DNA from 3 places in the Planococcus sp. BI3 genome. Region 2 is predicted to be linked to each of the others. Evidence: riboswitches for the same ligand, from Rfam matches in the RefSeq annotation. Region 2 holds a riboswitch; each other region holds the start of a gene.
The links. A riboswitch is a leader RNA that binds a small molecule or an ion and turns the genes downstream of it on or off. The one in region 2 is predicted to bind S-adenosylmethionine.
Positions count from the first base shown of each region.

Region 1 (9,943 bases), 680 kb from region 2:
GGACAATAATTTGACTGCTGTCGGATAAACGCCGGCAAGGGTCACGCCGGTCACTATCCTCAAGGCAATTCCTATCAAGGCACTGTCGGCAACAATCAGCAGGCCATTGATCAAGGCCCCTGCCAAGGCGGAAAGCGCAAATACCTTCCGTGCATTAAAGCGATCTGAAATCCCGAAGGAGACACTGATCAATGTACCAATGATAAAGCCGGCCGGAACCGCTGCCGACAGCCAGGCCTCTGTCTGCGCAGTGAGGCTCCAAAGCTCCCTCAATTCCGCCCCTGTGACGCTCGCACTGAACCACAGGCTCAAAGCGAACAGTTCCGCCAGGGCGATCCACATTAAAGCCGTCCATTTTCCTGCCATCACCACAATTCCTCCATCCGTAAAACAAAACGAGTCTGTTCTTTCTTGTCCCTTTATCATAGAACAGCAAAAGTAAATAAGATAGCTGACAAAAAACCCTTCATCAGTTTAATGAAGGGTTGAATAGTTTCTAACGCCAAAAGCCCGGAAATCGCTCCCGAGCTTTTGGATGGACCTTATTTGATTTTAGCTATGGAAATTAAGTCCGGATGTGACAGGTGCCACATAGCCGGCGCGGATGACGAAATCGCCAAAATGTTCGTTTTCCTCACGCTCTTTGGCGAATTGGAAGAAGATTGGCTTGAGTGTCGCTAAAATCTCTTCTTCCCCGATATTTTCGCGGTACATCTTGTTCAGGCGGTCGCCTGCAAAGCCGGCTCCCAAATACATATTGTATTTGCCCGGTGCTTTGCCGATAAAGCCGATTTCCCCCAATGCAGGGCGTGAGCAGCTGTTCGGGCAGCCTGACATGCGGATGATGATTTCTTCGTCGCGCAGTCCAGCTTCGTCCAGCGTATCTTCGATCTTGGTGATCAGCACCGGCAAATAGCGTTCGGCTTCAGCCATCGCCAATCCACAAGTCGGCAGTGATACACAAGCCATCGAGTTTTGGCGCAGTGCTGAATTTTCTTTGCCATCGGTCAATCCGTATTTCTCGACCAAGGCATCAATCTTGGCTTTGTTGTTTTCCGTCACGTTGCTGATGATCAGGTTCTGATTGGCAGTCAGGCGGAATTCCCCCGTATGGACCTGGGCAATTTCACGAAGGCCTGTCATCAATGGATAGCCGTCAAAATCTTTGACGCGGCCGTTTTCGACGAATAAAGTCAAATGCCATTTGCCGTCGCTTTCGATCCAGCCATAGCGGTCGCCGTTGCGGTCGAATTGGAACGGGCGCTCTTGTTTAATGTCCCAGCCGAGGCGCGTGTTCAGTTCATTTCTGATCCAATCAAGCCCCAGTCTGTCGACGGTGTATTTGAAACGGGCATTTTTCCGTTCTGAACGGTTGCCGTAATCGCGCTGGATGGTGAGGATTTTCTCCCCGACTTCATTGACTTTGTCCGGCGGGCAGAATCCGATGACGCGCGCCAATTGCGGATATGTGGCGGTATCGCCATGCGTCATGCCCATGCCGCCGCCGACTGTCACGTTGAAGCCTTGCAGCTTGCCGTCTTTCAAGATGGCAATAAACCCAAGATCCTGTGAGTAGATGTCAACATCATTGGCAGGTGGAATCGCAAAGCCGATTTTAAATTTCCGCGGCAAATAAAGATGCCCATACATCGGCTCGATCACTTCGTCCTCATTGCTGTCGACGACTTTTTCTTCGTCCAGCCAGATTTCGTGGTAAGCTCTCGTTTTCGGCAACAGGTGTTCACTTAATTCGCGGGAGATTTCGTATACTTCCCCGTGCACATCCGATTGGTACGGGTTGGATGTCGACATGACATTCCGGTTGACGTCCCCGCAGGCCGCAATCGTGTCCATCAGGGCATGGTTCATTTCCTGGATGGTGCTCTTCATATTCCATTTCAGAATGCCGTGCATCTGGAAAGTCTGGCGCGTCGTCAGCTTTAAGGTGCCGTTGCCGTGCGTGTTTGCCAGATTGTCCATTGTCAGCCATTGATGCGGCGTTGCGACGCCTGCCGGCAGGCGGACACGGATCATGAATTGGTAAGCAGGTTCGAGTTTCTGCTGTGCCCGTTCGTTGCGGATATCCCGGTCATCCTGCATATAGCTGCCATGGAATTTCAATAGCTTGCCGTCATCGTCCGGTATTGAAGCCGTCAAAGGCTCCGCGAAGCTTTCCACGAGATTGCCCCGCAAATAATTGGTTCGATCTTTGATGACCTCCATTTCACTTGGAGTGCCTTCTATATCAGTCAACTCTTTAATTTTCATGGTAAGCTCCTTTCATTGTTGAAGAAATTGCTCCAGACGGACGCTTTCGGGCCCACAGGATGTGGGTCATGCAGCAGGCGTGACAGGACGTCACGGTGCCGGCTGCCGCTCCTACTTCCCAAGGCCGTGCAGTTAAGATCATATAAAAACTAATTGCTGATTACTCATGTATACCTTCTTAATAAACATCCCGCAAATAACGCTTGTCGCTGCGCATAGAAGTCAGATAGTCTTCCGCTTGTTCCGCAGTCATATTGCCTTCTTGCTCCAGAATTGCTGCTAGCGTAGCATGAACATCTTTGGCCATGTATTTTTCATCGCCGCAGACATAGATATTGGCGCCGGCTTCCAGCCATTGGTACACTTCCTGGCCCTTCTCCATCAGACGGTGCTGCACATAAATTTTTTCAGCTGTATCACGGGAAAAGGCAACATCCATTTTCGTCAGAACGCCATCCTTCAGCCATCTTTGCCATTCGGTCTGGTAAAGGAAATCAGTGACGAAATGCTGTTCACCAAAGAACAGCCACGCGTCTCCCTGAGCATCCGTTTCTTCGCGTTCTTCCATAAAGGCACGATAAGGGGCGACCCCTGTTCCGGCGCCGATCATGATGACCGGTGTTTCCGGATTCTCAGGCAATCGGAAATTGCTGTTGCTTTGGATGAACACCGGCAAGGTCGCGCCGATTTCAGCGCGTTCTGCACATTGTGTCGAGCAGACGCCCGTCCGCTTGCGCCCATTCGCTTCGTAGCGTAAAGCTCCGACCGTCAAATGGACTTCATCCGGATTTGCTGTTGAACTGCTGGCAATTGAATACAGGCGAACCGGTATTTTGCGCAGTATTTGGATGAATTCAGCAGCTGACGCTTGCCAAGGACCGAAATCTTCCGTCAAGTCGATCAGGTCTCTTCCATAGATATAAGCCTGCAGCTGTTCTTTGTTTTCCGGTTCCAGCAGATTGGCCAATGCATCACCGTCCGCAAAAGCTGCGGCTTTTTCAAGCAATGGCTTCGATAGGATAGTAATTTCGAAGGTAGAAATCAACGCGTCTCGCAGGGAGCTGGTATCGCCTTGCTTATTGATGGAGACCGATTCATCCGGATTCCATCCTGTTGCAGCTATCAATTGATCAACCAGCTTGTCTTCGTTTTCAGGAACAATCCCGAGGCTGTCGCCCGGCTCATATTGCAGGCCAGAACCTTCCAGGTCGAGTTCTAAGTGGCGGGTTTCTTTATTCGAACCCCGGCCATTCAAATTGATGTTCTCCAGAACCTCCGCATTGAATGGATTGCTGCGGGAATATGCCGGCCGGCTGGCTGGTGCAGCTTCTTGAGCCGCTGAAGCCCCTGCAGCTCCCGGACGATTTGTTTCTTTTTCTTTATTCAGGACACTAAAGACGCCATCAAACCATTCTTCTGCTGGTTCTTCAAAGTCCAGATCAGCATCCACACGCGGATGGATGCGCTTGGCACCCAGTTCCTCCAGGCGCTTATCGAAATCTTTGCCGGTCTGGCAGAAGAATTCATAAGAACTGTCACCCAGAGATAAAACGGAGAACCGAACATCTTCAAGCTGCGGTGCACGCTTGCTGTGCAGGAAGTCATAAAGGGCAAGGGCATTATCCGGTGGGTGGCCGTCCCCGTGCGTACTGGTGACGATCAGCAAATCTTCGACTTTCTTCAAGTCTTTCGGTTTAAACTCATCCATTGGCGTAAGCTTCACCTGGTAATCTTTGTCCTGCAGTTTTTTCGAAACCTCCTTGGCAACCGATTCGCAGTTGCCTGTATGGGAACCGACCAGAATGGTGATTTCACGGGTGGCAACAGATGCACCGCCTTGCTGGGCGTACCATTCCAATCCCGGTTGTTCCTGCACAGCGACGGTGGCGGATGACTGCGAGCCGGCCAGATAGCCGTTCAGCCAAATTTTCTGATTGTCGGTCAGCATCGGCAATAAGCGGTTGATAAGCTCTACCTGTTCCTGATCGAATGGGCTGTTCATTGTCTGCAATTGCAAATTGTTTCACCTCGAAATTCGTTTATTTTTTATAATTAATTCTTATAAAGAGCGTTGAGTTGAAGAAATCGCTCCGGGCGGACAAGGCATTGGGCGAAGGAAGTTCGGGCAATACCTTTGCGGCGAAGCAGCGAAGCGATGCAGGAGCAGTTTTATCGCAACTCACATGCTTAGAATAGTCGCCGCCCTTTGCTCTTTCTTCTAAGGGTTGTGCGGTTAGAAACAAATATAAGGTAAATTGCTGTTTACAAAATTAAGATATGGCACATAACAATCATTAATCTATGTTATACATCTTCACCCTCTAAACTGCCGTCAGACATGTTACTGGCGGTAATGGTGGTCGATCGCGACGATCATCGCCCCCATCTTTTGGTGTTCAGGCTGCAGCACTTGTTTGATGCCGTTGCTTTCGAGTTCCTTGGCGGTGACTTTGCCGACGGCTACTGCCAGCACCTGGTCATTGAAAGCTTCGATCAGCTGTGCGCTTTGATCTGGATCAGCAAATATATTCCGGACCTGCGTTTTGCTGGTGAAGACGATAGCGTCCAACGACCGTTCAATAATGGATTGTTTCAATCGATCCACGACAAGAGGGTCCGGTTTTTCATAGGAATAAGGGCGGGATAAGTAGACAATATGGCCATTTTCTTCCAATCTGCTTTTTAGCTTATCGTCATCCTGGTCATAGGCCTGCAAAAAGATCTGCTGTGGGCTTTTGCCTTTATACTCTTCATCTAAAGCTGCTAATAGATTATCCATGGTTCCATCTTCTGAAACATGGACCGGCTCCAAATCATGCTCTTTGATCCACTTCATCGTTTTGCTGCCCCGAACGGCCAATTTTGTTGTGTTCAATTTGTTGATATACGGAACATGAAGGCCCATGCCTCCCGCTGAATCCGTCAACGTCCTTGCTCCAATGCCGGTCGTGAAGATGGCCCAGTCGAAAGGCTTGGCTAAAAAATCACTGATGTTCTGTGCGCTGATGTCTTCGTTTAGCCGCTGTCTTCCCTGAATCGGGAGAATGACGGGAGTGCCGGACTGCTTTTCAATCAGCAGGCTGATTTCTTTTGCGGCACGTACGGCTGCCACACCAATTTTCTTTCCGGCTAATCCATTCATATTCAATCTCTCCTTCCACTATTCACCATGCCGGCTGTTGTTCACTTTGCAGCGCTTCGTGCACGCGTTCTGCGAGGGCATCCACCATCGCCGGATGGTCGCCTAGATATCCGCATAAGATGATTTGCTGTTCTTCTGAAGATAAGGCGTTGATTTTCTTCTGCATTGATTTGACCAAGAGTCCGGTGAACCATAAATAAGGGACTACGAAAATCTGTTTGCTGCCGGTATTGATGGAAGCTTGCAATCCTTCATCAAATGACGGGGCAGCCGCGGCCAAATAACACACTTCCACTTTCGGCACTTTGGCCATTACTGCCAGTTTCGCCGCAATTTCTTCAACCGAACGGGTGATTTCTGAACTTTTCCCGCCTCTTCCGACCAATAGGATCTTCGCTTCAGACAAGCGTTCCACTGCTGTTTCCTCTAAGCGCTCGGCTAGAATTTCTACGAGTCTGTCCTGGACACCGAGTGGTTTGCCGTAAGTAAAGCGGATGTCTGGATAGCGCGATATCGATTTTTTGACTTCATCCGGAATGTCTTCGTAATAATGTCCGGCGCTCAGAAGCAGAACTGGAACGACCGCAATTGCTGTAGCGCCCTGTTCCACAAGGCTGGCGATTCCTTCTGCAATATCCGGACTGGCCAATTCCAAAAAGCAGGTTTCCTGAAGAGAAACGCCGACTTTCCCTTGCACCAATTCCATAAACGCCATCGCTTCCTGGCGCGTTTCCTTTACACGGCTTCCGTGGCTTACATATAATACAGCCTGCATATCACCATCTCCTTATCCAACATGGGCGGCAAGCTGAAATTGCTGTTCGTCCTGCAGCTGCTCATACCATTGCAATTTGTCTCTCAGGCGGACCACTTCTCCCACCACAATCATCGATGGATTCTCGAAATCCTTGGCGTTTCGGATAATGTCCTCAAGCGTGCCGGTCACTGTCCGCTGCCGTTCTGTCGTGCCCCATTCAATCAGCGCGATCGGTGTCGTCGGTTTCAGGCCGTGGCGCATCAAACGGCCGCAGATTTCCGGAAGCTTGCTGACGCCCATATAGATGCACAATGTATCCATGCTTTTCACGACATGCTCCCAATATTCATCCTGGTCGACGCCCACTTTGCTGACCCCTGAAATAAACGCTACGGATGAACTGTAATCGCGATGTGTGACCGGAATTCCTGCATAGGCGGGCGCTGCAATTCCAGCTGTAATTCCCGGCACAATTTCAAACGGAATATTATGGTCAACCAGTGCTTCCGCTTCTTCTCCGCCTCTTCCAAATACAAACGGGTCGCCGCCTTTCAGGCGCGTCACCGTTTTTCCCTGCAGCGCGAACCGGCACAGCAGCTCGTTGATTTCTTCTTGTTTCAAGGAATGGTTATCGGGTTTTTTGCCGCAGTAGATCAATTGGGCATGTTCTTTCGCTTCGTCCAGCAATTCCTGGTTTATCAAGCGATCATAAAGGATGACATCGGCCTTCTGGATGGCCTTCAACCCTTTCACTGTAATCAAATCAAGGTCGCCTGGACCTGCACCAACTAAATAAACTTTTTTCATAAGCTTCCTAGACTCCTTTTTTTAACCAGAGAAACGATGATCCCGCCATTTTCTGATCGTTAATTCCCATCATCTTGCTGGCCTCATTATGTATGCAGGCCACATTCGGTTTTCGCAAAGCCTTTCCATCTTCCGTCGCGGCTGTCTCCATCAGTTGTCACGGCGAACGAGCAATGTTTGCAGCCGATGCTCGGATAGCCTTCATCATGCAAAATGTTGTATTCAAGGCCGTTCAATTGGATATATTGCCAAACATCGTCCCACGTCCAGTGGATCAGCGGGCAAACCTTGACGGATTTGAAGCGGTTGTCTTTATTGATGAAATCCGTTTTGCTGCGGCTTTCAGACTGCTCTCTTCTGAGGCCGGAAATCCAAGCCTGTGCACCGGAAAGCGTTTGTTCAAGCGGTTTGACTTTGCGGATGTCGCAGCATTTATCCGGCTGGCTGTTCCATAGTTCATCACCAAACTGGCTGGCTTGCTCTTCCAGCGTCAACTCTGGTTTTTTCATCCGGATATTCAATTTCGGGTAGCGCTTCTTGACGCGTTCAATCAATTCATAGGTTTGGTCGAAGTGGACGTCGGTATCCAGGAATACCACTTCCGCGTCGCTTTTCACCTTGGAAATAAGATCGATCAATACCATGCCCTCCGCCCCGAAGCTGCAGGCATAGACAATATTCTCTCCATAGGAATCATAGGCCCATTGCAGAATATCAGCGGCACCTTTCAGCGTATCGGTCGGTGCCAGGTCTTTAAATGGATCTCCAGTAAATTGCTCGTACGAAACAGCGTGGCTCATCCCAATTTCCTCCTTCAAACTTTCATGAATTCGATTAAACATTTCAATAACTATTATTGTGCTTTGGATATTCCGCCTGAAGCGATTTCTTCAAAAGCAAAACAATAAATTCCCTACCATAAAATATAAAATAAAAACCCTCTCTTCCAATAGAACAAGAAGAGAGGGATCCAATACGCATTGCGTCGGCCTGTCTTCTTATCTTCCAGATCCGTTCGGGACCTGCTGGAATTGGCACATTATCCCCAGTCAAAGACCAGAGCTGTTGCCGAGGCTTCAAAGGGCCAGTCCCTCCACCTCTCATGATAAGAAATACCTTATAAGATTACTTGGTTTTAATGATTTGTCTAAATACTAAAGCAATAAAAGATGACTGTCAATAAAACTCTGAAAATATCATTTATTTACGGTAGCTGTTTTTCAATATCATCACTTTCTTTATTCACCGGATTATTCATTCGCTCCAGCTGCCAAAAACCATCCATTCGTCAGGCTTTCCTGGTTATAGGAAAAGCGGCTCTGGTCTTTGGCGTCTTGCACGGTGCCGCCTGCCGCTTCGACAATCGCTTGCCCGGCAGCCGTGTCCCATTCCATCGTCGGTGCAAAGCGCGGATAATAATCCGCCTGTCCTTCCGCTATCAGACAAAACTTCAGCGAGCTGCCAGCGGATACACGTTCAATCGTTTTCCTGCCATCGTTTAATCGCTCAATAAATTCCTGTGTTTCAACAGACATATGGGAGCGGCTCGTGACAACCCGGATTTTATCCAGAGCTTTCCTGGCAGATAAGGAAATACTTTTTTCTCGCAATGCCGCGGCATCCTCAAACTTTACAGCTGAAGCCTTTTCCAATTTATATGCGCCGCCGTTTTCTTCGCCGTAATAGAAGACATCGGCAGCCGGCACGTAAATGGCTCCGAGAACTGGATAATGCTCTTCTATCAACGCGATGTTGACGGTAAACTCACCGTTCTGTTTGATGAATTCCTTGGTGCCATCGAGCGGGTCCACCAGCCAAAACCGTTGCCAGTTTTTCCGTTCTTCATAAGAAATTTCGCTGCCTTCTTCGCTCAACACCGGAATTTCCGGGTAGGCATTCTTTAGTCCTGCATCAATGGCGCGGTGCGACCGCTGATCTGCAATCGTCAAGGGCGAATCATCCGCTTTTGCCTCAACAGCCAGTTCCTGTCCATAGACTGCCATGATTTCTTTGCCTGCTACGAGGCTGATTTCGAGCAGCCGGTTCAGGTCAATGCCACTAGCCATTAGCCCAAGTAGCCTGTTTTCTTCAAATAATCAATAATCACCTGAACCGATTCTTCCAATGTCTGCTTGTCGGTTTCAATAGTGATTTCAGGGTTTACCGGCTCCTCGTAAGGTGCATCGATGCCGGTAAACCCTTTGATTTCACCAGCTCTGGCTTTTTTGTAAAGGCCTTTCGGATCGCGGGCTTCACAAGCATCCACACTGCACTTTACATAAATCTCGATAAATTCATCTTCTTCAAGCAACGCACGGACTTGGTCGCGGTCTTCCAGATATGGTGAAATGAATGCGGACAAGGTCAATACCCCAGCGTCGCTCATCAACTTTCCGACTTCACCGATTCGGCGGATGTTTTCAGTCCGGTCTTCCGGGCTGAATCCCAGGTTTTTATTCAGACCGTGGCGCACATTGTCTCCGTCCAGCAAATACGTACGGATTCCAAGCGCGTGAATTTCTTTTTCCAAAGCTACGGACACCGTTGATTTTCCCGATCCCGATAATCCGGTAAACCATAGGACCCCGCTTTTATGATTATTCAATTTCTGTCTGTCCTCTTTTGTAACACTCGATTCATGCCAAACGATATTGGTTGATTTGCTCATTTTTTCTCCTCCTAAAACCAGTAATAGTAAACGATTCCGATGGTTACCGACATAACCAGAATACTTAGGGGCGTCCCCACTTTAACGTAATCCATGAATTTATAGCCGCCTGGCCCGTACACAATTAAATTAGTCTGGTAGCCGATGGGTGTAATGAAGCTGGCGGATGCCGCAATAGTGATGATGACAGCAAAGCCCATGGGGTCAAGCTGCAGGTTGCTGGCCATTTCGATGCCGATGGGAATCATCAAGACTGCCGCAGCACTATTGGTGATCAATTCGGTAAAGATGCTGGTCAGCA
Region 1 is NZ_CM155266.1:2,038,352-2,048,294, forward strand. It holds gene AC1MEO_RS10130 (MFS transporter) at 1-366, opposite strand, end outside; gene cysI (assimilatory sulfite reductase (NADPH) hemoprotein subunit) at 553-2,268, opposite strand; gene AC1MEO_RS10140 (assimilatory sulfite reductase (NADPH) flavoprotein subunit) at 2,447-4,285, opposite strand; gene AC1MEO_RS10145 (uroporphyrinogen-III synthase) at 4,610-5,410, opposite strand; gene AC1MEO_RS10150 (sirohydrochlorin chelatase) at 5,433-6,185, opposite strand; gene cobA (uroporphyrinogen-III C-methyltransferase) at 6,198-6,974, opposite strand; gene AC1MEO_RS10160 (phosphoadenylyl-sulfate reductase) at 7,061-7,774, opposite strand; SAM riboswitch class I at 7,970-8,086, opposite strand; gene cysQ (3'(2'),5'-bisphosphate nucleotidase CysQ) at 8,225-9,040, opposite strand; gene cysC (adenylyl-sulfate kinase) at 9,040-9,642, opposite strand; gene AC1MEO_RS10175 (SLC13 family permease) at 9,654-9,943, opposite strand, start outside.
Region 1: another riboswitch for S-adenosylmethionine. It lies ahead of AC1MEO_RS10160 (phosphoadenylyl-sulfate reductase); the one in region 2 lies ahead of AC1MEO_RS06960 (methionine ABC transporter ATP-binding protein).

Region 2 (9,943 bases):
TCGCTACAGGCGGCGTACCGCCGGAAGTCATGGGCATCGGGCCTGTCGTCGCTATTCCAAAAGCTTTGAAATTAGCGGGACTGACGATTGATGACATTGACGTATGGGAACTGAATGAAGCATTCGCTTCCCAGTCACTCGGCGTTATCCGTGAGCTTGGCCTGGACATCGACAAAGTCAACTTCAACGGAGGAGCCATTGCACTGGGCCATCCGCTGGGTGCGACAGGTTCGATCCTGACAATCCGCATGATGAGTGAACTAAAGCGCCAAGGCAAGCAGTTCGGCGTCGTCACAATGTGCATCGGTGGAGGAATGGGCGCAGCAGGCGTCTTTGAAATGCTGTAGAACTGAATTTGATAAATATTTTGTATGGATATTCCGCAAATCAGCTCCGCTTTCCTACGGGCTTGCGCCGAACTAACTCGGGCTAAACGCCCGAGTGGATTTCGGCACGTCGCTATCCCGCGGGAGTCTCCGCTGATTTGCTCCATATCCCAATAGTTAATTAAGAAGAAAAATTTCTTTATTTATAAGAAAGTCTAGAGTCATAGAAGAAAGAGCGGAAGGCGGCGACTCCTGCGGGAAAGCGGAGTGATGAGACCCCACAGGGCGTAAGCCCGAGGAGGCTCAGCGCTTCGCCCGCGGAAAGCGTCCGCCTGGAGCGATTTCTTCAAAATGAAACATAATAAGCAATTACAAAATAGGAGGAATACAAAATGGAACAATCAAAAACATTGATCAAAGGCGGAAGTTTCTTAATCGAAGATGCGGATCTGTCACGTGTGTTCACACCGGAAGACTTTACGGAAGAGCAAAAAATGATTGCAAAGACCACTGAGGATTACGTCAATACAGAAGTAATGCCAGTTGTTGAAAAGTTGGAAAACCACGAATTCGAACATTCCGTCCGTCTGTTGAAAACAGCTGGAGAACTGGGTCTTCTTGGCGCTGACGTACCGGAACAATACGGTGGCCTTGGCTTGGACAAAATCGCTTCTGCGTTGATCGCTGAAAAAATGTCGAAAGCGGGCGGCTTCTCAATCACTCACGGAGCGCATGTCGGCATTGGTTCATTGCCGATCGTCCTTTTCGGCAATGAAGAACAAAAGCAAAGCTACCTGCCAAGATTGGCATCAGGTGAAATGATTGCCGCATACGCATTGACTGAGCCGAGCTCAGGATCGGATGCACTAGGTGCGAAGACCGTTGCCAAACTGAACGAAGCAGGCACGCATTATGTCTTGAACGGTGAAAAGCAATGGATCACCAATGCTGGATTTGCGGATGTCTTCGTAGTCTATGCGAAAATTGACGGAGACAAATTCTCTGCCTTTATCGTAGAACGCGAATTTCCGGGTGTTTCTGTAGGGCCGGAAGAAAAGAAAATGGGCATCAAATCTTCTTCTACACGGACATTGATCCTGCAGGATGCTGAAGTGCCTGTTGAAAACTTATTAGGCGAAGCGGGGCGCGGACATATCATCGCGTTTAATATCCTGAACATTGGCCGCTACAAATTGGGAGTAGGCACAATCGGCGCATCGAAACGTGCCATGGAATTGACGATCCCTTATACAAATCAGCGCCAGCAGTTCAAGACACCGATTTCTTCATTCAACTTGACGCGTGAGAAGTTGGCGACGATGGCGTCTAAATTATATGCAGTTGAAAGTTCGGTTTACCGTACTGTTGGATTGTTCGAAGACCGCATGAGCGGATTTACGGATGAGCAGCAGGCAGACGGCAAATTGGTGGCTGACTCTATCGCTGAATTTGCAGTGGAATGTTCACTCAATAAATTCTTCGGTACGGAAACATTGGATTATATTGTGGACGAAGGCGTGCAATTGCATGGCGGCTATGGCTTTATGCAGGAATACGAAATCGAGCGCATCTACCGCGATTCACGCATCAACCGTATTTTCGAAGGAACCAACGAAATCAACCGCTTGCTTGTACCAGGAACGCTATTGCGCAAAGCAATGAAAGGCGAGTTGCCTTTATTGCAGCATGCACAGAAGCTTCAGGAAGAATTGTTGATGATGATGCCTGAAGAAGTGGGGACAGAAGCGTTGGCTCAGGAGAAATACCTGGTGAAGAATGCGAAGAAAATCGCATTGCTTGCAACTGGCCTTGCAGCTCAGACTTACGGCACGAAACTGGAAGCGGAGCAGGAAGTACTTGTCAACATCGCGGACATCGTCAGCAACGTCTTTGCAATGGAATCAGTAGTCTTGCGTACAGAAAAAGCAATTGCTGCGTCAGGTGAAGAAAAAGCCAAGCAAAAACTTCTATATACGCAGATTTATTGCCAGGAAGCATTCGATCAAATCGAAAAGGATGCGAAAGAAACATTGATCGCTGCCATCGAAGGCGACAACCAGCGCATGATGCTTTCAGCATTGCGCAAACTGACTCGTTCAACACCTTACAACGTGATTGCGAAAAAACGCGAAGCGGCTGTCAAGCTGATCGATGTCGAAAAATACATCGTTTAATGGATAATGGAAAACAGGCAAGCCCAGGTCTACCGGGTTTGCCTGTTTTTTTATTCGTCGACCAGAAGCTTTCTTTTTGGTAAGCTTAGAAAAAAAGGAGGCAGAAACGTGATTACTTATTATGGATACCCGAAATGTACAACATGCCGGAAAGCAAAAAGCTGGCTCGACAAAAATAACGTGGAATATAATGAAATACATATTGCAGAAAACCCGCCGACAAAAGAACAATTAGCTGAAATCTATGGGGCGAGTGGTTTGGAATTGAAGAAGTTCTTCAATACGAGCGGTCTTGTTTACCGTTCACTTGGATTAAAAGAGAAGCTGTCGAACATGACGGAAGAACAGCAATTGGAGCTTTTGGCTTCAGATGGCATGCTGATCAAACGGCCTCTGGCGTGGGACGGCAAAACGGTGACGCTCGGTTTTAAAGAAGCGGATTATCAAAACAGCTGGCTGTAAGAAATCGGCGTCATCTTGTATTTCGCAGCTGTTTATGTCAAACTGAATTTGAATAGACTACATAATTTGGAGGGGTCAAGATGAGCACACCAGCAGAACTTCGTTATTCAAAAGAACATGAATGGGTCAAGATCGAAGAGGGCAATGCGCGTATCGGAATTACTCATTTCGCACAGGCTGAATTGGGGGATATCGTTTTCGTCGAACTTCCACAGGTTGGAGACGAACTGAAAAAAGATCAACCTTTTGGCAGCGTTGAATCCGTTAAGACGGTTTCGGAATTGTATGCGCCAATCAGCGGAAAAGTAGTTGAAGTCAATTCTGAGCTTGAAGACAGCCCGGAATTCGTCAACGAGTCACCTTACGAGCAGGCTTGGATGGTGGTTATCGAAGCTCCTTCTGAAGAAGAAGTCAGTGCATTGATGACGGCAGACCAATACAAAGAAATGATCAACGAGTAAACTTCGGAAAGCGCCTGCATGTTGGCGCTTTTTTTTTATAGGTGCACGTTTCAGCTTGAAAGAAGCGCAGCCATTGACTTGCAGAAACGTGTTTTTGCAGGACCATCTTGTGGAATACAAAACTAGAAAGGGCATTTGTCCGGCTTGTAATAGATGACATCTTTTCTTATACTATTTTCGATGGGGTGAGTGTTTATGGGAAAGGTGATTGTGGTGGAAGGGATCAGCGACAAGTCGAGGATTGCACCGCTCATTGCAGAACCCGTGACGATTCTTTGCACAAATGGTACAGTAAGTGCATCGCGACTTGAAGAATTATTGCTGCCATACGAAGGCCAGGACATCATCATATTAGTGGATGCAGACCCTTCAGGAGAAAAATTGCGGAAGCTGGTCAAACGCGAGTTCCCCGAAGCCCGGCATTTCTATGTCAACCGGAGCTATAAGGAAGTCGCAAAAACACCGCTCCGCATTCTGATGGATGTGCTGATCGCTGCGAATGTCCAGGTCAATAAGCTATTGATAGAGGGATGAAGAAGATGAAGGAATGGACTCATAAAGAATGGACCAAAGAAAAGAATACCAAACACATCACGGCCTTTTATTTGTACACGCCTATGTGTGGGACCTGTCAGGTGGCATCCAAAATGTTGTCTGTCGTTACAGAGCTGTTGCCGGATCTTCAAATCGGCAAAGCAAACTTGAATTACGTCCAGGAAATCGCCGGCCTGTATGAAGTGGAGAGTGTGCCGTGTCTGTTGATTACGGAGGATGGCAAACTAAAAGAAAAAATTTATGCCTTCAAATCGGTGCCTTATTTATATGGCAAGTTGAAATCTGTTGACGAATATAGCCGGTCGTGGTAAATTAAATTTCTGATAAGAAAAGAACAAGCACCATTTAATTGGAGTAAGCCTTGGAATTGACCTATAAGTTCAAACTTTCTTATGCTTTCAATTAATTTCATATCGAAACTCTTATTAAGAGTGGTGGAGGGAAGTGCCCTATGAAGCCCGGCAACCGTCATGAAAATGAAATGGTGCCAAATCACACGAAGCGAAAGCTTTGGAAGATGAGAGATTGGTTTCCGTATAATATACGTTTGCCCTTCTGCTCAGTTATGCGCGGAAGGGCTTTTTATTTTTAGGATTCAGGGGTGTTCAGAGAATGATTGAGTTAAAGAAAGTGACAAAAATATTCGATACAGGGAAAGCAGTTCTTACAGCTGTTGACCAGGTTGATTTATCCATTGCCGATGGAGAAATATTCGGCATCATCGGATATAGTGGAGCCGGTAAAAGCACATTGATCCGTTTGTTGAATGGGTTGGAAAAGCCGACTTCAGGTACGGTAGAAATTAATGGCAAGGTGATTACGTCCATTAAAGGCGCAGAATTGCGGAAGGCCCGTCAAAAGGTCAGCATGATATTCCAGCATTTCAACCTGCTGTGGTCCCGTACAGTCACAGAAAATATCGAATTTCCGCTTGAAATTGCCGGCGTGTCGAAACAACAGCGCGGTAAACGGGTTCAGGAACTGATTGAACTGGTCGGCTTGACCGGCCGTGAACATGCTTATCCATCCGAGCTTTCAGGAGGGCAGAAACAACGTGTCGGCATCGCCCGGGCGCTGGCAAACGATCCGGAAGTGCTGTTATGCGATGAAGCGACATCAGCTCTTGATCCGGAAACTACAGACGCCATTTTGGATCTGCTGGTGGATATCAACAAGCGATTGGGATTGACGATTGTCTTGATCACGCATGAAATGCACGTCATTCGAAAGATTTGCCACCGTGTGGCCGTCATGGAAGGCGGGCGGGTCGTTGAACTGGGTGATGTCCTGGAGGTTTTCCAATCGCCAAAAGAGGAGATCACTAAACGTTTTGTCGCACAGGTGACCGCCAGTGGTGATTCGCAGGAAACCATCAAAAATCTTCGGGAGTTATATCCGACAGGCGAATTGGTGAAGTTGATTTTTGTTGGTGAGCAAACCGAACAGCCAATCCTGACGAAATTGATCCGCAGCCATGCTGTGGAGGTCAATATTGTCCAAGGGAATATATCACATACCCAACGGGGGGCCTATGGAACATTGATTCTCCAGTTGAAAGGTTCTCCTGGAGAAATCGAAGAAGCACTGGCATTTCTTCGTTTAGAAGATGTTCAAGCGGAGGTGATGCACAATGATTGATTCTTTATTCCCGAATGTAGACTGGGACAATATGTGGGAAGCCACACTTGAAACACTCTATATGACGGCATTATCAACAGTATTTACGTTCGTTATCGGATTAGCCCTCGGCATCCTGTTGTTTTTGACGGCACCGAAACAATTATGGGCCAACAAAGTGGTCAATTGGCTGACAGGAGCATTCGTCAATATTTTCCGTTCGATTCCTTTTATTATCCTGATCATTCTTTTGATCCCGTTTACTCTATTCCTGATGGGCTCGATCCGGGGTCCTAACGCGGCATTGCCGGCATTGATCATCGGCTCGGCTCCATTTTACGCACGGATGGTTCTCATTGCATTGAAGGAAATCGACAAAGGCGTCCTTGAAGCAGCTCGGTCGATGGGCGCGACGACCGGCACTATCATCTGGAAGGTGCTGTTGCCTGAATCGAAACCGGCGTTGATTTCCGGTATCACGGTGACAGCCATTGCACTCGTCGGCTATACGGCCATGGCCGGCATCATAGGCGCTGGCGGCCTTGGGACATTGGCTTTCCTGGACGGCTTTCAACGCAGCCGTGAAGACGTTACATTGATGGCGACGATCTTGATCTTGATCATCGTCTTTATCATTCAATATATCGGGGATATAGTCACCACAAAAGCAGACAAACGGTAATAGCGGATTTTCCGTACTATATAAAACACATCATAAGGGAGAGATTGAACATGAAGAAATTTGTAGCAGGAACAGCATTAACGGCTTTGGTACTTGCAGGATGCGGCAATGGCGGGGCTAGTGAAGAAGAGTCTCAGACTTTGCGCGTAGGGGCTTCCAATGTGCCGCACGCTGAAATTTTAGAGCAGGCAAAGCCATTGCTTGAAGAACAGGGCATTACACTTGAAATCGAAACTTATCAGGATTACATCCTGCCGAATGAAGATTTAGAGTCTGGTGAAATCGACGCTAACTACTTCCAACACGTTCCTTATTTAGCATCACAAGTAGCAGATCATGGCTATGAATTTGAAAACGCTGGCGGCATCCACATCGAACCGATCGGTGTTTATTCACAGGATTACGCTTCTCTTGATGAACTTCCAGAAGGCGGAACCATCCTGATGAGCAACTCGGTAGCAGACCACGGCCGTATTTTATCTTTGCTTGAAGCTGAAGGCCTGATCACATTGGCAGAAGGCGTCGATAAGACGGCTGCTGAAGTGAGCGATGTTGTAGAAAATCCGAAAGATCTCCAGTTTGATGCTGATTATGAAGCAGCCTTGCTGGTTCAGATGTATGAAGCAGGAGAAGGCGATGCGGTTCTGATCAACTCGAACTACGCAATTGATGCAGGCATCAGCCCATTGGAAGATTCGATTGCACTTGAGTCTTCAGATTCACCGTATGTAAACATTATTGCCGTACGTGCTGGTGATGAAGAAAATGAAAACATTACAGCATTGGTGGAAGTGTTGAAATCTCAGGAAATCCAGGATTTCATCTTGGAAGAGTGGGGCGGTTCAGTAGTACCAGTAGACTGACGCAAAAAAAAAAAGCATCCTTTTGGGTGCTTTTTTATTTTGTCCAAATAAATAAAATATTTCGCGTTTTTTTGTATACCTTACATTTGATGAAGGTCTGTGCTACTTTGGATAATATAAAAGAAGCATTTGTTCATATGAGGGGGACACATTCATGAAATTCAATTTTGGTTTATTGCCGCGGATTGTCGTCGCAATTATTTTAGGGGTGCTTATTGGCTTGGTGGCTCCAGAAGATGTGGTGCGTGTATTTGCAACCTTTACATCAATTTTCGGCAACTTTTTAAACTTTGTCGTGCCGCTGATCATTCTTGGATTTATTGCGCCAGGAATCGCGAAATTAGGAAAAGGCTCCGGAAAACTATTGGGCATGGCTACCGGAGTTGCCTACGCCTCTACCGTTACAGCCGGGGTTTTAGCGTTCTTCGTTGCAACAACGGTTTTGCCTAATTTTATGCAGGGAGGATCTTTGAGCAGCATGGAAGATCCGGAAACTGCTTTGGCAGCCAGTTTCATTGCACTTGAATTTCCACCTGTTTTTGGCGTAATGTCAGCTTTAATCCTGGCTTTTCTGTTGGGTATCGGGATGGCATCAACAGGCAGCAAGACCATGTTGTCGTTTTTTGATGAATTTCAGGCGATTATCGAAAAAACAATTTCTTATATCATCATTCCTCTTTTGCCATTTCATATCTTTGGTATTTTTGCCAATATGGCATATGGCGGAGCGGTATTTGAAATCTTATCATTATTTGCCATCGTCTTTGTGATGATCATCATCCTTCACTGGACTATGCTTTTACTGCAATATTCTGCAGCAGGGGCGTTAAAGGGAAGAAATCCATTCTCAATCCTGAAAACAATGATGCCGGCATATTTCACGGCATTGGGAACTCAGTCTTCTGCAGCAACCATTCCAGTCACGTTGCGGCAGGCGCGTAAATCCGGCGCCAATGAACGGGTGGCTGACTTTACAGTTCCTTTGTTTGCGACCATCCACCTATCAGGCAGCACCATCACTTTGGTATCTTGTGCGATCGGTGTTGTCTTGCTGACAGGAGGCATGCCGACCTTCGGAAGTTTCTTCCCATTCATTTTGATGCTGGGCATTACGATGATCGCAGCACCGGGAGTGCCAGGCGGGGCTGTCATGGCAGCGATCGGTTTGCTTGAAGTCATGTTGGGATTCGATCCGACAATGGTCGCTTTGATGATTGCACTTTACATGGCACAGGACAGCTTTGGTACAGCAGCGAATGTCACAGGCGACGGTGCATTGGCGCATATTGTCGACCGTTTCACAAACGGTCGTAAAAGTTTAGAATAGTCAATCGATTCGACCAATTATGGCTATTTCTAAAGGTCTATTCCATTGGTAATTTTTGTGCTATTATAGCGAAGATATTACACAATGGGGGGAAACATCATGAAAAAATTATGGGCAATCGGGTTATCAGCGGCAGTTTTATTGACTGCCTGCGGAGCAGAGGAATCAGCTGAGCCAGCAGAAACGGCTACTGCTGCCGAAGGTTCTGAAGACAGTAAAGAAGTAAAAAGAGAATTGATGAAATTTTATATGTCCATTCCAAATGCCATCAATGCTGTCGATACAGAATTGAACACATTTGAAATGAGCCAGGCAGAAGGCACATTGCCCGAAGGCGAAGAATTGCAGGCGATGAAAGATGCAGCAATCACTTCCGCTAACGAAGCAAGAGAAGCTGTTGATGCGCTGGAAATTCCAGAAGTATTGGAAAACCAGAAAGAACAGATCGAAACAGCATTCGCTGCTATTGGTGAGTCCTATAGCCTAAAAGCTGAAGAATTGGCGAAAGATGCATCATTTGAAGCAGCTGATGAAAAATTCAACGAAGCGGATGTTCAATTGAATGAGTTGCTTATGGAGCAGGATTTAGCCGCTTCCAGCATCTATAACGAAGTTTCACAATAAAGTATGAAGCCCCTGACAATTTCTGGTCAGGGGCTTTTTTATAGGGAGTGTATACGACAATAGTTCTATTTTCAGACTAGTTGGACTATTCCTATGTTTATTTGCTTTTCCGTAGGGTATAATAACAAAGGTAATATCAAATCCCAAAAATTTGAAAGGAATGGTTCAATATCGAATCGAACGGAATTGAAAAGACGGAGAAATTGGAACAAGCATTCAGAAGTGCACATGGTTTCGGGATTGATGAATATCAAAATGATCCAGATAAAATAATCGAAGTGGAACGGCGCCGTGAACAGGATTATCAGCTAGGCCAAAAAGTAGCCAGCCAAATCGAACGGCAGGTACATCGTGACTAAAATATATGGAAACGAAACCAGCATCCTCGGATGCTGGTTTTTTATTGATATAATTTCTCAATTAGGAGTCTATTATTGAAAACAACGAAGCATGACAGTTATCATGTAGCGCTTTTGCAAAATACTAAGGAAACCAGTATTTTAAAATGTTTTACTCCAGCATTTTAGGTAGTTTAATGATTTGCTAGTAAAGTGAATATGAGTTAAGATTAGAATGATACTAATTAAGGATGGTTCGCCATTCAACATTAACTTTATGGAGGTATTTACATGTCAACTTTGGTCATTAAAGATTTACACGTTAAAATCGAAGACAAAGAGATTTTAAAAGGTGTAGACTTAACAATTAATACAGGTGAAATTCACGCAATCATGGGGCCCAACGGTACTGGTAAATCAACGCTAGCATCAGCAATCATGGGTCATCCTAAATACGAAGTTACACAAGGTTCTATCACTTTGGACGGCGAAGACGTTCTGGAGATGGAAGTTG
Region 2 is NZ_CM155266.1:1,361,863-1,371,805, reverse strand. It holds gene AC1MEO_RS06990 (acetyl-CoA C-acetyltransferase) at 1-347, shown strand, start outside; gene AC1MEO_RS06985 (acyl-CoA dehydrogenase family protein) at 719-2,500, shown strand; gene AC1MEO_RS06980 (arsenate reductase family protein) at 2,609-2,962, shown strand; gene gcvH (glycine cleavage system protein GcvH) at 3,043-3,423, shown strand; gene AC1MEO_RS06970 (toprim domain-containing protein) at 3,619-3,957, shown strand; gene AC1MEO_RS06965 (thioredoxin family protein) at 3,963-4,289, shown strand; SAM riboswitch class I at 4,398-4,502, shown strand; gene AC1MEO_RS06960 (methionine ABC transporter ATP-binding protein) at 4,591-5,616, shown strand; gene AC1MEO_RS06955 (methionine ABC transporter permease) at 5,609-6,277, shown strand; gene AC1MEO_RS06950 (MetQ/NlpA family ABC transporter substrate-binding protein) at 6,328-7,140, shown strand; gene AC1MEO_RS06945 (dicarboxylate/amino acid:cation symporter) at 7,295-8,467, shown strand; gene AC1MEO_RS06940 (hypothetical protein) at 8,567-9,091, shown strand; gene AC1MEO_RS06935 (YuzK family famiily protein) at 9,295-9,450, shown strand; gene sufC (Fe-S cluster assembly ATPase SufC) at 9,715-9,943, shown strand, end outside.

Region 3 (9,943 bases), 1.4 Mb from region 2:
CAAAATTCCATTCTCCATCGTTTTTTTCATAGTTGGAAATAATCCACTGAGGCACTTCGCTTTTGGAAGAATGAAGGTCCGCAAAATGGCGTCCACTCCAGCCGCTCCATTCCAGTCCCAGAAAACTATTCATATCCTGCGTGACTTCTGTGGCAGTAGGCGAAGCAAAGGTATTGAATTCCACTACCAAGTCTGTGCCTTGAGACTGAACTTGCTTTTTAATGGTCTGCCATTCACTCATGTGGAGTCCGCCGGAAATCATGGACGAACTGCCAGGGTTTTTTTCTGCTGACTGCCAAGGGAGATCTTCTTCATAGACACCGTAGGAATCTGCCAGGTAAATGAGATCAGTTCCGGACAGGTCTTCAGGCAAATCACGAATGGTGTAGCTTTCCGCTTTTTCATCAGGAACAAAGCCGTAATAATCGGCATCCATTTTATATTCGGTTTTGGCTTCGGTCATATAACGATGATGATTCAGCAGCCAGGTCAGGCCTTTATGTTCCCGGTAGCTTTCAGTGGGGACTGTCTTATCAATGATCGCTACCGTCATTATTTTTTCTTCCTTAAAGAACCAGATGAGAAGGGGCAATAGAAACAAAATAACAATTGCCGATACGGTTAGGGTCGTTTTCTTCATTCATACCACTCGTTTCTATTTACAAAATATAACTCAAAAGACATTATAGCTTAAAAGTCATTAAAAATAGAAAATAATTACTTTTTCCGCAAAATAAAAAAGACTCGAGTAGTCGAGTCTTTTCTAGTGCAATAATTAGTTTTGAACGCTGCTTTCTTCCTGATAAACCGGTACCCAGCCTTCGGTTGTCACGAAGATTCGGATCGCCACGACTTTTCGGTCATCAGCAAGTGTAAAGTAATGGGTGATGTTTTCAGGAACCGAAATCAAGTCGCCTGGCGTCAAGTGGACTTCGAAGTAGCGCTCGTCTTTCCCTTGGATGATGAAGACGCCGTGGCCGCTGACGATATAGCGCACTTCGTCGTCTGTATGAATATGTTTGCGTTGGAAGTTCTTCAAGAGCTCGTCCAGTTTCGGGTTGGAGTCTGACAGGGAGATAATATCCGCTGCCTGGTAGCCGCGGCGCTCGGAAATGTCATCGATTTCTGTTTTGAACGCCTTAATGATCTCTTCTTTGTCTTCATCGCTCAAGTCGAATTTTTCACGAAGAGATTCAGGTAATTTCGTGTTGTCCCAATGTTCGTAAACGACTTCCTGCTGTTCGAGAAATGCTGCAACCTCGTTTTGTGCTTCAATTGTTTCGTCTGTTCCTTGAATTTTAATGATAGCCATTAGAATCTTCCTTTCTTATTTTAAATGCAGTTGCAACGCCAATTGGTATTGAAATAAAAACTCACAGGCTTCAAGCAATTTCTTCGCTTCAAAGCCGTCTTTTCCCCAGACGGTGATGCCGTGGTTTCGGATCAGCACCGCACCTTTGTCGGCGGCGATAAAAGGCTCGAATGCTTTGGCGAGCGTTGGGATATCGGCGTGATTGGGGATGATGGGAATGGTCAGTACCGCATCTTCTTCCCACAAACCGAATGCTTTGATCAATTCCTGTCCTTGGAAATCGATTTTTCCGGCATCGCCGTATAACTCGGAAATGACATTATTGGCGACCGTATGGACGTGGAGGCTGCAGCCGGCCGCCGTCTTTCCATAGATTGCGCAATGCAATAAGGTTTCAGCAGATGGTTTCAAATGTGTTTCTGCAGCCGGCTGGCCGTTGGCATCGACAAGCAAAAAGTCTTCATCGGTCCGTTTCTTTTTGTCTTTGCCGCTGGCGGTGACCAAGAATTCGAGCGGTTGGTCCGCGACCTTGATGGCGAGATTTCCGCTGGTTCCCATAAACCAGTCGCGAGACGCCAGTTCATCTTTGACATCCGCCAGTTCCAGCCATTTTTCCCGCAATGCAGTCATGACTTCACTCCTATATAGTCATCGACAATCGCAATGACTTCGTTGAAAGTTTCAAATGGTTCGTAAGCGATGCCAGCCTCTTGGCATTTCTCCGCCAATAAATCCCTGGCGATGACGAAATCGGCTTTTTTGGCTGCTTCCCAATCACTGATGGAATCCCCGATGACGATGCTTTTCGTGCCGGTATCCAAAATTTCCCGGATGACGGATGGCTTACAGCATCCACAGCCCTGGCTGCTGCATTTTTCATCGCAGCCATGCGGGAATTCCAGTTTGATGAGGTCTCCTGAAAAGTCGGCACCGTTGCAATAGATGCCGTCAAGAGGTCCGAAAGGTTCAAGGAGCGGATAGACGAAAAAGTCGATTCCACCGCTGACAATGTATAAAGGCAGTTCCTGTTTTCTCGTATAAGCGACAAAGTCACTGAAACCTTCCCGTATTTCCGCCTGTTCCAAAACATATGAAATGATTTCGTCTTTTGCCGAAACAGGGAGCAGGGAAAACATGTTCGCTACACCCTCACGTATCGAGATGGATTGGTCGAGGATTTGGTCTTTGACTGGTTCCCAGCCCGGCGGATCAAATTTCTTCATGATGGCGATGATATTATCGTTGGCGGTAATCGTACCGTCAAAATCGCAAAAAATAATCGGTTTGTTCAATCTCTTCACCCCCATAACTCAAGTGCAGTTTGTAATTCTTTATGCTGTTTGCCGGCATCCTGCAGGGTTTCTCCTTGCAGCACCGCATCTATTGCCTGTCTGAAGGCACGGCCGCCCCCAGCTGCACCAGCCGGATGTCCGTGAATTCCACCGCCGGCATTAATGACACTATCTATCTCGTAATCTGCCAGCAGTAAAGGCACAAGCCCCGGATGGATGCCGGCAGAAGGCACTGGGAAGCTTCGTTTCAATGGGCTGTCCCTAATCAGTTCCTTGCCGAGTGCAAGAGCAGCTGTTTTTTCCAATGCAACACTGCCGTAAGGAGAAGGGAACAGGGAGAAATCTGCACCGGCATAGCGGACCAGCTTTCCGAGTGCGAGCGGCGCAGCAAGCCCGTAAAACGGGGATGAAGTGAAAGCGCCACTGAATGCCGGATGCGCCATCAGCGGCAAACCGATTTCATCATCTTCCGCCAATTCCTGCAGCACATCGAGCCCGTATGCGTGGACGTTGAACAATAAGGCATCCGCTCCAAGCTCGCGTGCTTTTCGTGCCTTACCTCTCAGGTCGGAAGTTCTGCCCGACAGGTTCACTGCATAATATGTGCGATGGCCCGTTTCCTCATAGACATTCTCCAGCACCCGTTTCCCTGTGATGATGCGGCTTTCGAATGGAGTCAGCGGATTTTCAAATAAAATTTCGTCGTCTTTAACGAGGTCTACGCCGCCTAATGCCTGTTCGCGCAATTGAGCGGATAAAAAATCCATGTCGCGGCCGATGACGCCTTTGAATATGCTCATCAGAAGCGGCCTTCCAGCTACGCCGAGTGTATTGCGGATTTCTTCTATGCCGAAGCGCGGACCGGGAAAGTGGCTGAGCAGGTCATGGCTGAAATCCAAATCCAATAGCTTCACTTCGCCATCCAGAGATAGTTTGCCGAAAACCGTAGTCAGGATGGCAGGCAAGTCGGCTGAGAAATTGATGCTCGGGTAGGCAATTTCGAGTTCTGCTTTTATCAGCTCCGGCTTCAATGGATGGCTGTCTTCCGCGAATTCTACGATGGAGACAACATGCCCCTTATGGTGTTTCAATTGTGCCTGATCAAGCAGCGGCAAATCTGTCCAAGAGCCGATCGTCAAGCCCAAAGCGATGCCTTCCGCCTTTTCCCCGAAGGAACCGGGCTTTCCATACACTTGATAAGTAGCAGTCAATAAGCTCATCTATTCCACACTCCCATGCAATTTTTAAAAAATAAAAAACCTCTTCAAATAAGAAGAGGTTAAGGGCGTTAACAACTTCTTATTTCTCAGCCATCGGTTCTGGCTGCAAGAATTAGCACCGTGTCCATCATTGGACCGGTTGCCGGGTATCATAGGGCTTGTCCCTCCACCTGCTCTGAATAAGAAAGATATGAAATTGGGTGAAACAGTTTTATAGGTTCAATCCAAAATAATAATTCGATTTAATAGAGTAAAGTAATTCTGATTATTTCATGTGTGCAGAAATCTGTCAACACTGTTATTGCAAAATTGTTTTTATTGGGAAAATGGATTGACAGTCAATTCTGAATCGTGATAGGATTCTCTGCATAACTTAAATTGAATAACACGCAGTACTCTTATCAAGAGCTGGCAGAGGGATTTTGGCCCGATGACGCCCAGCAACCGACCGTAATACCGTTGTGAGACGGGGCGCCCAGGCGCCAGGATGAAAATCCTGCAAGGCACGGTGCTAATTCCATCAGAAATTTATTTTCTGAAAGATAAGAGGCATGGGATCTCTTATTCTGGCCTCTTTCTTTTTATGAAAGAGGCTTTTTATATTGCAGAAGAAAGGAAGATAGATGATGACTCTTACTGTTCCGACCACTTATAAGGCATTAACCGAAGAGACAGCCGTTGCTTTGGCGAAAGCTGGCCATACATTTGATCCTGCTGCCCAATTAGCTTGCCGGGAAATCGGCGATGGCAATTTGAATTATGTTTTCCAAATTGAAGACCCGAATACAGGGAAGCGGTTGATCATCAAGCAGGCACTGCCTTATGCCAAGGTCATCGGCGAAAGCTGGCCGTTGACGTTAAAGCGGGCAACAATTGAAGCAAATGTCCTCAAAAAGCATGGAGAATTTGTTCCATCCTTGGTACCGGTTGTTTACGCAACAGATGAGGAACTGGCCATTACTGTGATGGAGGATTTATCCCACTTGGAGATTGCGCGGGAGGGTTTGGTCAACGGACGGAATTTCCCGAGACTGCCCCAGGATATTGGCGAATACTTGGCACTGACTTTATTTCATACATCGGATTACGGCTTGCATCCTTTTGAAAAAAAGCGCTTGGCTGCAGAGTTTTCCAATCCTGAGTTGTGCAAAATTACAGAAGACCTCATTTTTACGGATCCGTTCTTTGACCTCGACACCAATGATTACGAACCGCAGCTCCAAGCAGCGGCAGAGGCGATTTGGAGCGATGGGAAGCTGCAGCTGGAAGTGGCGAAGTTGAAGAAGAGCTTTTTGACCGAAGCGGAAGCGCTGCTGCATGGCGATCTTCATACAGGCAGTATTTTTGCGAGCCAGACCGAAACCAAAGTGATTGATCCGGAATTTGGTTTCTACGGTCCGATCGGGTTTGATGTTGGCTTGTTCCTGGCCAACTTGATTTTCCAGTCCATCACACGCGAAGGCGAAGATCGCCAGGTAATCGTGGAGGATATCGGAAAAACATGGGAAGTTTTTGCTGCTGCATTTTCCGGGTTGTGGAAAAACCACAGCGTCGAATCGTTCAAGGAAACTGAAGGCTACCTGGAATACGTGCTTGGCAAAGTACTGGCAGATGCGGCTGGATTTGCAGGCTGTGAATTGATCCGCCGGACGATCGGCTTGGCGCATGTCAAAGATCTGGACAGCATCGAAGACACGGAAAAAAGAATCACTTTTAAGAAACAGGCTTTGGATACTGGCCGGGCTTTGATTCTGCAGCGTCAAGAAACCACATCAATCGGGGATGTACTGCAAATTCTGGAGGAGGCGCGCACATGAGCATTCCTTTATCCATCAAATGGGATGGCCAGCTGCTGGCCATCCTGGATCAGCAAAAACTGCCGCATGCCATTGAATATTTGACACTTGAAACCGTGGAAGACGTTTATGATGCCATCCTTTCATTGAAGGTTCGCGGAGCTCCCGCGATCGGCATTACCGCGGCATACGGACTGGCCGTCGGAGCCAAGCGGCATGACACGGATTCACTGGAAGCCTTCCAGCAATATGTCGAAAAAGATGCGGCGTACTTGAATTCTTCAAGGCCGACTGCAGTCAACCTTGGCTGGGCGCTCCGCCGTCTGAAAGATAAATTAAGCGAAGCGGAGAACGTGCCCCAAGCCAAACTGTTGCTGCTGGCGGAAGCTGTGAAGATCCACAGGGAAGATGAAGCGTCCTGCCGCAGCATCGGTGAACATGCGCTGGTCTTGCTGCAGGGGCAAACGCGTGTCATGACCATCTGCAACGCAGGTTCGATTGCTACGGCCAAATACGGCACCGCCTTAGCGCCATTCCATCTTGGGAGCGAACGCGGCCGAGAATTTGAAGTGTTTGCCTGTGAAACCAGGCCGCTTTATCAAGGCGCACGCTTGACGGTATGGGAGCTGCAGCAGTCGGGAGTCGACGTCACGCTGATTACCGACAGCATGGCGGCACATACTATTAGAGCTAAAGAAATTGAAGCCATCATTGTCGGCGCGGACCGCATTGCGGCAAATGGCGACACGGCCAATAAAATCGGAACTTATAATTTGGCTTTATTGGCGAGCGCATTCAATATTCCGTTTTATGTGGCGGCGCCGGCCTCGACTTTCGATTTGTCGATTGAAGACGGCACTGCGATTCCAATCGAAGAGCGCCACTCGGAAGAAATCACCCATATGAACGGCCAACCGGTGGCACCAATCGGCACAAAAGTATTTAATCCGGCATTTGATGTAACACCGGCACATCTCATTACAGCAATTATCACTGAAAAAGGCATCATTACTGAAGGTTATCAAAAAAACATCCCTGATTTGCTAAGAGCATCTGCAGGGAAAGGAGAAAGACTATGAAAAAACAATCCATTTGGCTGCTTGCCGCACTCTTATTTATCAGTATTTTATTGGCTGCCTGCCAACCGCAAGGGGACGTCACCGAAGAAGAAACTTCTTCAGATACCGAAGCCGAAGCATCAGATCATCCGCTTGCTGGCAAGGAAATCGCGTTGGTCATGCAAATTAACTTAGGCACATTTTCCGCTCAATACATTGCGGGCGTAGAAGCACAGGTTGAGAAATTCGGCGGCAAAGCGACCGTTTTCACTTCTGAAGGAGATTTGGCGAAAATGGCCTCCAACCTGGATGCAGCCATCAATCAAGGAGTCGATGGCATCTTGATCGACCATGGAACAAAAGAAGCGTTGAGCCAAGGCGTTGAAAAAGCACTTGAAGCAGGAATTCCGGTAGTGGCGTTTGATGCAGGAATCGATGCGGAAGGCGTTGTTTCTTTGGAACAGGGCGATCAGCAAATGGCTGAGATGACTTTGGAAAAACTGGCAGAAGACAATAATGGTGAAGCCAATATCGTCAAAATTTGGACAGCGGGCTTTGCGCCAATGGAAAGACGCCAGGTGGCGTATGAAAAATTCCTGACGGACAATCCGGGCATTACAGAAGTGACGGCATTCGGTGCTGCCACCAACAACACGGCATTGGATACCCAATCACAGATGGAAGCTGTGTTGAAGCAATACCCGAATGAAGGGGAAATCACAGCGGTCTGGGCGGCTTGGGATGAGTTTGCAAAAGGCGCCGTCCGTGCCATTGAACAAGCAGGGCGTACGGATATCAAAGTGTACGGCATCGACATGAGTGATGAAGATCTGCAATTGATGCAAAAAGAAAACAGCCCCTGGGTGGCTTCAGCAGCTGTTGATCCGACAGACATCGGACGCATTCAAGTGCGTTACCTGTATCAGTTGCTGAACGGTGAACAACCGGAAGAAAAAGTGATCCTGGAGCCGGTCTTCGTGGAGGCGGAAAGCCTGCCGGAAGAAACGGTGACAACCGATAAATTGAGCGAGTACGTAGAAGGCTGGGGAGCAAGCGAACAAGGGTATACAGATGAGTTGCGCGAACTGGAAGGCCAATAATCTTTACCATTTCGAGCTGTCCTGAAAGATGGGGCAGCTCTTTTATCAGAAAGGGGCATCTCTATGGCAGGACCTTTACTATCGATGACTGGCATCGGGAAAAAATTCGGACCAGTAACAGCATTGCAAGGAGCGGAATTCCATTTGGAAAAAGGCGAAGTCCATGCCATTCTCGGCGTCAATGGCGCAGGAAAAAGCACCTTGATCAAAATCTTGTCGGGCGTTTATCAACAGGATGAAGGAACGATCCATCTGGACGGTTCCGACATTCGGCTGGAATCGCCGAAAGCAGCGAAAGAACAGGGAATCTACTGTGTTTATCAGGAAGTGGATACGGCCATTGTGGCTGAGTTGACCGTTGCAGAAAATATCCTGCTCGACACGTTCGCAGGCAAGGGGAATCTATTCGTCTCCAGACAGAAGATCAACAAGCGGGCCTATTCGGCATTGCTTGAACTTCAAGCGGAAACCATTGATGTCCAGCAAAAAGCGGCGAGCCTGACATTGGCGGAAAAGCAGATGGTGCTGATTGCCAGAGCGTTGGTGCATTCAGCGAAAATCATCATTTTCGATGAACCGACGGCGCCGTTGTCGATTCATGAATCGGAAAAACTGTATACTGTCATTTCAAAATTAAAAGCACAGGGGGTCGGCTGTGTCTTTATTTCCCATCGTTTGCCGGAAGTGTTTGAAATCAGCGACCGGATTACAGTCATGCGGGAAGGGACGCTTGTCAAAACCTACGATACGGCAGAAGCCGATCAGGACGGGGTAATCGAAGCGATGCTCGGAGCGGCACTCAGCCACGAATTGGAACCGCGTGCGCATGACATCGGATCCGCTTTGTTGGAAGTCGCTCATTTGTCCGATGGGCAAAAGCTCAAGGATTTGTCGCTGACAGTTGCAGCAGGCGAAGTGGTGGGTGTCGTCGGACTGGTAGGAGCAGGCAAAACGGAGCTCGCCAAAGCATTGTTCGGCGGAACCCCTTTAACTTCCGGAACGATTAGGCTGGCGGGAAAAACAGCTAAAATCAAGCATCCTGCAGATGCCATCAAAGCAGGGATGGCATTGATTCCGGAAGAACGGCGAAAAGAAGGCTTGTTTGTCCAGGAATCGCTGGAAACCAATGCTTCATTTCCCAATCTGAAAAAGTTCTCCAAGCGCCTTTTGATGGACCGAAAAGCTGAACAACGCTTTGCCGATGAAATCATTGAACGGCTGCGCATCAAAACCGGCAGCACAGAAACACCGCTTATCCATTTGAGCGGCGGGAACCAGCAGAAAGTGGCGATCGGCAAATGGATTTCACTCGATTCTGCCTTGTACCTATTCGATGAACCGACAAAAGGCGTCGATATCGGTGCCAAAGTCGATATTTTCAAGTTGATCCGCCAATTGGCAGAGAGCGGCAAAGGATGTTTGTATTTTTCAAGTGAAATTCATGAAGCCATCGGAATTTCCGATCGCATTCTCGTAATGTACAACGGTCAAATCGTGAAAGAATTGTCACGACAAGAAGCGACCCAAGAAAGGATTTTATTGTATGCAAGTGGCGGAAAAGAAGAACTTGGGGAAAAACAAGGGCTCGGTGAAAGACAGCACAATTCAGTTTCTGTTTAAATATGGCGCCATCGCGTTACTCGTCTTCATTATTTTTTATTTCAGCACGATCAGCGATGCCTTTTTCACATACGGCAATTTCACGGATATCCTGCGCTCGATTTCCATTGTGACTTTACTGGCTTTAGGGGTGACGTTCACGCTGGTAGTCGACGGTTTTGACCTGTCTGTAGGCTCGACGATGTCCCTATCGACAGTCGTTTCCGCTTCCTTGATGGTGTGGTACGATATGCCGTTATGGCTTGTGCTGATCTTGCCGCTATTGATCGGAGTGCTGGTCGGAGCGGTCAACAGCTTTCTTATTGTAGTCATCGGCATTCCCGATCTCTTGGCAACATTGAGCATGATGTATATCGTGGCCGGTTTGCACCGGACCTATACGGAAGGCTACTCGATCTATAATAATATGCCGCTGACTTCAGGCGGAACCGCACCTGGCCAATTGTCGGAAGCGTTCCTGTGGATCGGCCAGGGCCAGATGCTGGGTCTGCCGGTTCCGGTTTGGATCATGCTGGTGATGGTCCTGGCTTCTTATGTCGTGCTCA
Region 3 is NZ_CM155266.1:2,758,130-2,768,072, forward strand. It holds gene AC1MEO_RS13850 (hypothetical protein) at 1-640, opposite strand, end outside; gene AC1MEO_RS13855 (1,2-dihydroxy-3-keto-5-methylthiopentene dioxygenase) at 776-1,312, opposite strand; gene AC1MEO_RS13860 (methylthioribulose 1-phosphate dehydratase) at 1,328-1,942, opposite strand; gene AC1MEO_RS13865 (2-hydroxy-3-keto-5-methylthiopentenyl-1-phosphate phosphatase) at 1,939-2,604, opposite strand; gene mtnW (2,3-diketo-5-methylthiopentyl-1-phosphate enolase) at 2,610-3,824, opposite strand; SAM riboswitch class I at 3,901-4,010, opposite strand; SAM riboswitch class I at 4,220-4,373, shown strand; gene mtnK (S-methyl-5-thioribose kinase) at 4,451-5,641, shown strand; gene mtnA (S-methyl-5-thioribose-1-phosphate isomerase) at 5,638-6,699, shown strand; gene AC1MEO_RS13885 (sugar ABC transporter substrate-binding protein) at 6,696-7,778, shown strand; gene AC1MEO_RS13890 (sugar ABC transporter ATP-binding protein) at 7,842-9,398, shown strand; gene AC1MEO_RS13895 (ABC transporter permease) at 9,322-9,943, shown strand, end outside.
Region 3: another riboswitch for S-adenosylmethionine. It lies ahead of mtnW (2,3-diketo-5-methylthiopentyl-1-phosphate enolase); the one in region 2 lies ahead of AC1MEO_RS06960 (methionine ABC transporter ATP-binding protein).